2 regions of the Pseudoclavibacter sp. JSM 162008 genome follow, and region 1 is predicted to be linked to the other one. Evidence: riboswitches for the same ligand, from Rfam matches in the RefSeq annotation. Region 1 holds a riboswitch; the other holds the start of a gene.
What was found. A riboswitch is a leader RNA that binds a small molecule or an ion and turns the genes downstream of it on or off. The one in region 1 is predicted to bind thiamine pyrophosphate.
Positions count from the first base shown of each region.

Region 2: another riboswitch for thiamine pyrophosphate. It lies ahead of ABVF28_RS02505 (ECF transporter S component); the one in region 1 lies ahead of ABVF28_RS08885 (YkoF family thiamine/hydroxymethylpyrimidine-binding protein).

Region 1 is NZ_JBEWYX010000008.1:134,668-138,993, forward strand. Features, by position in the region: gene ABVF28_RS08870 (NtaA/DmoA family FMN-dependent monooxygenase) at 1-417, opposite strand, end outside; gene ABVF28_RS08875 (LLM class flavin-dependent oxidoreductase) at 443-1,597, opposite strand; gene ABVF28_RS08880 (VOC family protein) at 1,720-2,061, shown strand; TPP riboswitch at 2,087-2,194, shown strand; gene ABVF28_RS08885 (YkoF family thiamine/hydroxymethylpyrimidine-binding protein) at 2,222-2,863, shown strand; gene ABVF28_RS08890 (ECF transporter S component) at 2,860-3,450, shown strand; gene ABVF28_RS08895 (ABC transporter ATP-binding protein) at 3,440-4,326, shown strand, end outside.
Region 2 is NZ_JBEWYX010000002.1:216,825-221,150, reverse strand. Features, by position in the region: gene glgX (glycogen debranching protein GlgX) at 1-1,213, opposite strand, end outside; gene ABVF28_RS02510 (spore germination protein GerW family protein) at 1,363-1,695, shown strand; TPP riboswitch at 1,720-1,829, shown strand; gene ABVF28_RS02505 (ECF transporter S component) at 1,881-2,534, shown strand; gene ABVF28_RS02500 (ABC transporter ATP-binding protein) at 2,540-4,066, shown strand; gene ABVF28_RS02495 (energy-coupling factor transporter transmembrane protein EcfT) at 4,063-4,326, shown strand, end outside.

The DNA.
Region 1 (4,326 bases):
GCGGCGGAAGTTCGCGCCCGTGAACGCGTCGAACGACGTCACGACGTTCCAGCCGGCACGTCCACCGGAGAGGTGGTCGAGGCTCGCGAACTGGCGAGCGAGCTCGTACGGCTCGTTGAAGGTGGCGTTGATGGTCCCGACGAGGCCGATGTGCTCGGTCACGGCGGCGATGGCGGCGAGGACCGGGATGGTGTCCGGCCGCCCCGAGATGTCGTGGTCGAAGATCTCGCCGAGCCGCGAGCGCAGCGCGAGGCCCTCGGCGAGGAAGAAGTAGTCGAACTTCCCGGCCTCGGCCTTCTGCGCCACGTGCTTGAACGTGGAGAACTCGATCTGGCTGCCCGCCTCCGGGTGCTCCCAGAGCGTGTGCTCGTTGACCCCGCCGACGTAGGCCGCGAGGATGATCTGCTTCTTCGTCATGGTGATCTCCTGATCGGGTTCGGGTCTAGACGGCGGCGTAGCGGTTGGGCACGGTGGTCTCGAGGCCGAGGAGGCCGCGCAGGGAGCGCTCCTCGTAGCGCTCCCGGAAGAGGCCCTTGCGCTGCAGGAGCGGGACGACGTCCGCGACGATGCGCGGCAGGTCGTCGGTCACGACGCCGGGGTGCAGGCGGAAGCCGTCGTAGCCGAGGCCGGCGAGCGTCTCGAAGTGCTCGACGAGCTCCTCGGCCGAGCCCGCGAAGACCGCCGGCGGCTCTCCGAGCGCGCGCCCCTTCGCGTTGAGGCGGTTGAGGCGGGCGGACCCCGTCTCCTCCGGCCCGTCGAGGAACACGGCGAGGTCGACGAACACCGACAGCTCGCCGTCCCGCTCGACCTTCTTCTCTGCGGCCCGCACCTCGCTCAGGATGCGCACGGCCGAGGCGACGTCGGTCGGCGTCACGAAGAGCAGGTCGGTGCTGGCTGCCGCGAACTCGTACGGCACCTCGGCGTGACCGAGCGCGGCGACAACCGGCTGCCCCTGCGGGGGCCGGGGTGTGATCGACGGTCCGCGCACGCTGAACCACTTGCCCTCGAACTCGATGCGGTGCACCTTGGCCGCGTCGAGGAACCGATCGGTGGAGGCGTCGCGGATCTCGGCGTCGTCCTCCCAGCTGTCCCAGAGCCTGCGCACGACCTCGACGAAGTCGTTGGCCTCCGCGAAGAGCTCGCCGACGAGCGGCGCATCCCGACGTCCGAAGTGCGCGTGCTCCGCACCGGGCGAGACACGGGCCTGCCAGCCCGCACGGCCCAGGCTCGTGTAGTCGAGGGTTGCGACGGCCTTCGAGACGTGGAAGGGCTCCGTGTGCGTCGTCGTGACGGTCGGGATGAGGCCGATGTGCTCCGTGACGGGCGAGACGCGGGCGGCGATGAGGAGCGCGTCCAGGCGACCCCTGACCTCGTCGGTCCGGTTGTCCTGGCGGAGGAACTCGCCGCTCTGGAGCGCGAGCGAGTCCTCGATGGTGACGAAGTCGAGGAGGCCCCGCTCGGCGAGCTGCACGAGCCCCACCCAGTACTCGGGCGTGAAGAGCTCGTCTGGGCGAGCGCTCGGCTCCCGCCAGGCCGCCGGGTGGATGCCGGCGCCATCGAGTGCGACGCCGAGGTGGATTCGGTTGGGGTTCGTCATGGTGCGACGCTAGGCCGCGCCCCGAGTTCGGTCCACGGCGCCCGTCGCGGCCCGTTACGCGTCGAAACGCGGGGACATGTTCGTTGAGGGTCCTCGCACCCTTCTCGCGCATGCTGGGACGCATGGCTATCAACGGAGTGCTCGCGCAGATCACCGTGTCGGACCTGGCTCAGGCTACGGAATATTACGGGAGGCTCTTCGGGCGGGGTCCCGACGAGAATCCGATGCCCGGCCTCCTGGAGTGGCACTTCACAAGCGAGGCCGGCCTCCAGCTGTGGGCCGACTCGAGTCGCTCTGGAAAATCCACCGTGGTGTTCAACGACGACGACCTTGAGAGCGTGGCCGCGCGGCTCGACGCCGCGAAGATCGAGCACGGCGGGATCGAAGACGCCACTCACTTCCAGATCCTCCAGGTGCTCGACCCCGAGGGCAATCACGTCGTCTTCACGAGTGCCTCGAGCTAGCCGCGCGCACCGTCGGGGCTACAGTGTGGCCGTGCACGGGAGCCCGATGAGTCGGGCTGAGAGGGAGTACTCGAACTCCGACCGTTGAACCTGATCTGGGTAATGCCAGCGAAGGGAGTCGACTCACCCGTGCCGTCACGCTCCGACGGAAGGCACGCACATGGAATCCATCACTCGAGACCCACTCGCATTCGGGGTGGGGGCGAGAGTCACGCTCTCGGTCATGTCAGACCGCTACGTCGAGGTGATCCTCGCCGCGGTCGACGCGGCCGACTCCTCGGGGCTGATCCTCGAGACGGGCGATGTCAGCACGTACGCCGGGGGCGACGAGCAGGCGCTGCTGCGGTGGCTCACCGACCTCACGCAGCACGTCGCCGCGACCGGACTGCACGCCTCCGTCCAGGTGCTGCTCTCTCGCGGCTGCCCCGGCGAGGCGGTGTGCGAGCTGCCAGGCGGCGCGGGGCCGCGGCGAGTGGACGCCCCGCGCGGGCGGCACACGGGGAGCTTCGCGAGCGCCGAATGGGCGCTGTACCCGCTCGAGGACGCGGGGGCGGATGCGCGGACGCCCGACCACATGCGGGAGATCTACGCCGCCATCGAGACGGCCAAGGCGAGCGGCACGTTCGTTGCATCCGAGCACTTCGTCACGAAGCTCAGCGGGGACCTCGGCCGCGTCCTCGAGACCGTCGTCGTGGCCTGGGCCGGGGTCGGCGCGCACGTGCAGCACGTCACGAGCCACCTCACGATCTCGCTCAACAGCCCGAGCCACGCGGCAGGCGCAGCAGCGGGAGCGCGGGCATGAGCCTCAAGCTGCGCGACATCGTGCTCATGGTCGTGCTCGGCACGGTCTTCGGATTCCTCTACTGGGCGCTGGTGCAGGCCTGGACGGCGCTCTCGATCGCCATGGGGCCGGCGGGTGACCTCGCCCAGCACTTCCTCTTCGGCGGCTGGCTGCTGGTCGCGCCCATCGCGATCGCCATCATCCGGCGGCCGTTCGTCGGCGTCATCGCCGAGGTGCTCGCCTCGGTCATCGAGGTCGTCTTCCTCGGCTCGGCGGTCGGCCCTCTGCTGTTCGTCGCGGCCGCGATCCAGGGCGTCGGCAGCGAGCTGCCCTTCGCGATCGGCCGGTACAGGAAGTACGGCTGGCTGCGGTACGCCATCTCCGGGGCGCTCGGTGCTGGCCTCGTGTTCTTCTACTCGGCGTTCCGCTCCGGCTGGTACGGGCAGGACATCCTGTTCCTGCGGTTCGGCATCCAGCTCGCGTCCGGCATCATCCTCGGCGGCCTCCTCGCGAAGCTCATCGTCGACGCACTCGTGCGCACGGGCGTGCTCGACAACTTCGCGATCGTGCAGGACACGAAGCCCCTGGCCGTGCGCCGTGCGGCCTGACACGGCGCCCTCGGAGAGCCCGGAGTTCGACATCGAGGCGCACGGCTTCGAGGTGATTCACTCGTCGGGCGACGGGCTGGGGCCGGTGGACCTGCGGGTCCAGCCGGGCGAGCACGTCCTCGTCATCGGGCCGTCCGGTTCCGGGAAGTCGACGCTGCTGCAGGCGCTGAGCGGGGTCATCCCCCACGCCGTGCCAGCGCAGGTGAGCGGGACCATGCGCGTCTGCGGCATGGACACGCAGGAGCATGACGTGCCGACGATCTCGCGGAACCTGTCCGTCGTGGCGCAGAACCCGGCCTCGTCGGTGTGCCTCCCCGACGTGGCCGACGAAGTCGCCTTCCCGCTCGAGAACCACGCGTGGCCCGCCCCGTCGATCGGTCCTGCCGTGGCCAACGCTCTCGACACCGTCGGAGCGTCGACGCTGATCGACCAACGCTCCGCGACGCTCTCCGGCGGGGAGACGCAGCGGGTGGCCCTCGCCGCGGCCATCGTCACCCAGCCGCGCGTGCTCGTGCTCGACGAGCCCACGTCCATGCTCGACCCGGAGGGCATCGCATCCGTCCGCCGAGCCATCGACGCCGCGACAGCGCGCGCGTCGACGGTCGTGCTCGTCGAGCACCGCCTTGACGAATACGCGGGGGCACGCGGCATCGCCGGCCTGCCCGGCCGCACCATCGTCGTCGGCCGCGGTGGCATCATCGCACACGATGGATCGACCGGACAGGTCCTGCTCGACAACGCGGTCGAACTGCAGGCGGCCGGATGCTGGCTGCCGCTCGAAGCGGAACTCGCCGCCACGACGGGGCTGAGCGGCGGTCTCGCGAACCCGGCCGTCGCCGAAGCGGTCGCGACGCTCGGCGAAGGGGCTGCCCCCCG
Region 2 (4,326 bases), on a different contig from region 1:
GGTACTTGCCGTTCCACTCCGTCCACTGCGGCGGGAAGTTGCCGACCTGGTAGCCACCGGGGCCGACGTCCCACGGCTCGGCGATGAGCTTCACCTGCGAGACCACCGGGTCCTGCTGCACGAGGTCGAAGAAGGTGGAGAGCTTGTCCACGTCGTGGAGTTCGCGGGCGAGGGTGGAGGCGAGGTCGAAGCGGAAGCCATCGACGTGCATCTCGGTGACCCAGTAGCGCAGCGAGTCCATGATGAGCTGCAGCGAGTGCGGGTGGCGCATGTTGAGCGAGTTGCCGGTGCCCGTGTAGTCCGTGTAGTACCGCTTGTCGTCTTCTTCGAGGCGGTAGTAGGCGGCGTTGTCGATGCCGCGGAAGCTGAGCGTGGGGCCGAGGTGGTTGCCCTCTGCCGTGTGGTTGTAGACCACGTCGAGGATGACCTCGATGCCGTTGGCGTGCAGGGTGCGCACCATGGACTTGAATTCCTGCACCTGCTGCCCGGCCGTCCCCTGGGAGGCGTAGTCGGCGTGCGGGGCGAGGAACGAGATGGTGTTGTAGCCCCAGTAGTTGCGGAGGCCCTTCTCGATGAGGGTGCTGTCCTGCACGAACTGGTGCACGGGCATGAGCTCGATGGCGGTGACGCCGAGCCGCTTGAGGTGCTCGACGATCGCGGGGTGCGCGATGCCGGCGTACGTGCCCCGGATCTCCTCGGGCACATCCGGGTGCAGCTGGGTGAGGCCCTTCACGTGGGCTTCGTAGATGAGGGACTCGTTGTAGGGGATGCCCGGCTTCCGGTCGCCGGCCCAGTCGAAGTAGGGGTTGATGACAACGCCCTTCATCATGTGGGGCGCGGAGTCGAGGTCGTTGAACGAGTCTGGGTCGCCGAAGTTGTAGCTGAAGAGGGACTGGTCCCAGTCGATGTCTCCGGTCGTGGCCTTCGCGTAGGGGTCGAGGAGGAGCTTCGCGGGGTTGCAGCGGCTGCCGGTCGCCGGGTCATAGTCGCCGTGCATGCGGTAGCCGTACTGCTGGCCCGGCTGCACGTGCGGCAGGTAGGCGTGCCAGACGTGCGCATCCCGCTCGTGGAGCCTCACCCGCTCCTCGTTGCCGTCGTCGTCGAAGAGGCAGAGCTCGACCTTGTGGGCGGCTTCGCTGAAGATCGCGAAGTTCGTGCCACTTCCGTCGAACGTCGCTCCGAGGGGGTAGGCATTTCCGGGCCACGTTTTCATGCACGCTCCTATTGCTTCATCTTGCTTCACCGAAGAACATCGCGTGTGGATGCAGGCACTAAAGCTACCAAAGGGTGGGAGCGCTCTCGCCCGCCAGCACACAGGAGTTCTCCTGGTTGGCAGGCATGTCGACGACCTACGCTGGCCGCATGACGAACCTCACGCAGAACCTCACCGATTCCGTCAAGAAGCTCGGCGTCACGCTCGCCTACGGCGAGAAGGTGGAGCTTGGCAAGGCCACCATCCTTCCTGTCGCCCTCGTCTCGTACGGCTACGGCGGCGGCGAGAGCAACGAGGAGGGGCAGGAGAACTCTTCCGGCGGTGGCGGCGGCGGCATGGCGGTCCCCGTCGGCGCGTACGTCGATGACGAGTTCGGCACGAGCTTCCGCCCGAACATCATCACGCTGCTTGTCGTCTCGATTCCGCTGGTGTGGACGGTCGGGCACGCGCTTCCGCGTCTCATCAAGGCCCTCAAGAAGTAGCTCGGGGCTCGCTTCGGCCTATACTGGAGGTGTTCACGGGAGTCCGGTAGTCCGGGCTGAGAGGAAGGCACAAGCCTTCGACCGTCAAACCTGATCTGGGTAATGCCAGCGCAGGGAGGCACATCTCCGAGCAGAGCCACCCCAGGCTCTGCGCCCGTGCACTTTCACTCGAAAGGGCACATCGCATGACAACTTCCTCAACTCCATCTCACACCTCCCCAGCGCAGGGGCCGGCTCAGGCGAGGTCGCCGAGGAGCCGCTTCCGCTGGCGGGTCATCGACATCGTCACGGCCGCCGTTCTCGGCGTCGCGACGGGGCTCATCTTCATCGTCTGGAACAGCGTGGGCTACGCGTGGTTCACGGTCATGGATGCGTTCACGCCGGGTGTCGGCGGTATCGCCGTCGGTATCTGGCTGCTGGGCGGGGTGCTGGGCGGGCTGATCATCCGCAAGCCCGGCGCGGCGCTCTTCGTCGAGGTGCTCGCGGCGAGCGTCTCGATGCTCCTCGGCAGCCAGTGGTCGATCGAGACCGTGTACTCGGGCATCGCGCAGGGGCTCGGCGCTGAGCTCATCTTCCTGCTGTTCTTCTATAAGCGCTTCGGCCTCGGCGTCGCGATGCTGGCTGGGGCTGGGGCTGCGGTCGCGGCGTGGACGCTCGAGCTCTTTCTCAGCGCGAACATCGAGAAGGGTCCGGAGTTCCTCACCATCTACCTCGTCTCGATCGTCCTCTCGGGTGCCGTGCTCGCTGGCGTCGTCGGTTGGCTCCTGACGCGCGCGCTCGCGGCGACCGGTGCACTGAACCGCTTCGCTGCGGGTAGAAGCTCGAAGCGAATCGGCTAGCGCTCGTGGGCGCGAGAGTCGAGGCGAGGGGGTGGGGCTGGCGCCACGCCGACCGGGCGAAGCTGGCCGTCGCCGAGCTCGACCTGACGATCGAGCCTGGCGAGGCCGTGCTGCTGCTTGGTCCGTCGGGGGCTGGCAAGTCCACGCTCCTGGCCGCCCTGGCGGGGGTGCTCGGCGATCATGAGGATGACGGGCAGGAGCTCGGCTCACTGCTTGTCGATGGCAAGCACCCGAGCGATGCACGCGGCACGGTCGGTCTCGTCCTGCAGGACCCGCAGGCGAACACGGTGCTCGCCCGTATCGGCGACGACGTCGCGTTCGGCTGCGAGAACCTCGGTGTCCCACGGGCGGAGACGTGGGCGCGGGTGCGCGAGGCGCTCGACGCCGTCGGGCTGCGGATGCCCCTCGATCGGTCGACGGCCCAGCTGTCCGGCGGCGAGCGTCAGCGGCTTGCGATCGCGGGTGTCCTCGCCATGCGCCCCGACCTCATCCTGCTGGACGAGCCGACCGCGAACCTCGACCCGGCCGGAGTGGACGAGGTGCGCGAGGCGGTGGTCCGCGCAGCGGAGGCGTCCGGCGCGACGCTCATCGTCATCGAGCACCGGGTGGACGTGTGGCGCTCGAGCGTCGACCGGGTCGTCGTGCTCGGGGGCGAGCAGCATCTCCTCGCCGACGGCACCCCTGACCTGGTCCTCGAGCAGCACCGCGAGTCGCTGCTCGCCGCCGGCGTGTGGATCGGCGGCCACGAACCGCAGGTGCCGCGTGCCCTTCTCTCGCCTGGGGAGGAGCTGCTGATCGCGGACGGGCTCGGCTTCGGTCGGGCCGACCATGCCCTGCACACGCAGTTGTCGGCGACCCTGCGCGCGGGGGAGTCAACGGTTGTGCTGGGCCCCAATGGGGCGGGGAAGACGACGCTGGCGCTCACGCTCGCCGGACTGCTCACGCCCGTGGAGGGCGAGGTGCGGGCCACGCAGGCGCTCCGGGATGCGGGCGATGACGCGGGTGCGCGCCGCGGCGGCTGGGGGCTCGGCCGCTTCCGTACGGCTCCTCCGGCGGGTCCGCATCCGTCCGCCTGGCGTTCACGGCAGCTCCTGACGCGCATCGGCACCGTCTTCCAGCAGCCCGAGCACCAGTTCGTCGCGGGGACCGTCCGCCGCGAGCTGGAAATCGGCCCGGATGCGGCGGGCCGCGGCAAGCGCGAGACGAGCCAGCGCGTCGACGAGCTCCTCGTCGCGCTGCGCCTCACCCACCTCGCGGAAGCGCACCCCTTCACGCTCTCCGGCGGCGAGCAGCGCCGCCTCTCGGTCGCGACGGTGCTCGCGACGGCGCCTCGGGTCCTCATCTTCGACGAGCCGACCTTCGGGCAGGACCGCAGGACCTGGACGGAACTCGTCGCCATCATGGCTCGCCTCGTCGCCGAAGGACACGCGCTGGTCTCCGTGACCCACGACGAACAGCTCGTGCGCGTGCTCGGCGACCAGTGCATCCGCATCGGCGCGCACGACCGCAAGGACGAGAAGGTGCCGGCATGAGCCGCGGCATCGCCCCGGCGGGTGCTCAGCCGGCGAGGTCGGTGGAGGTCGACAGCGACGGCGTGCCGCTCGAGGTGCTGCCCGTCGGCGGCAGGTTCCTCGACCGCGTCAACCCGGTCACGCCCTTCCTCGCCGCCGTGCTGTACTCGATTCCGCTGCTCACGACGCTGGACATCGTCTCGGCGCTGGCCGCCCTCGTGCTCGCGATGGTCGCCTTCGGGGTCGCCGGCGTGCGCCCAGTGGAGATCCTGCGCTCGAGC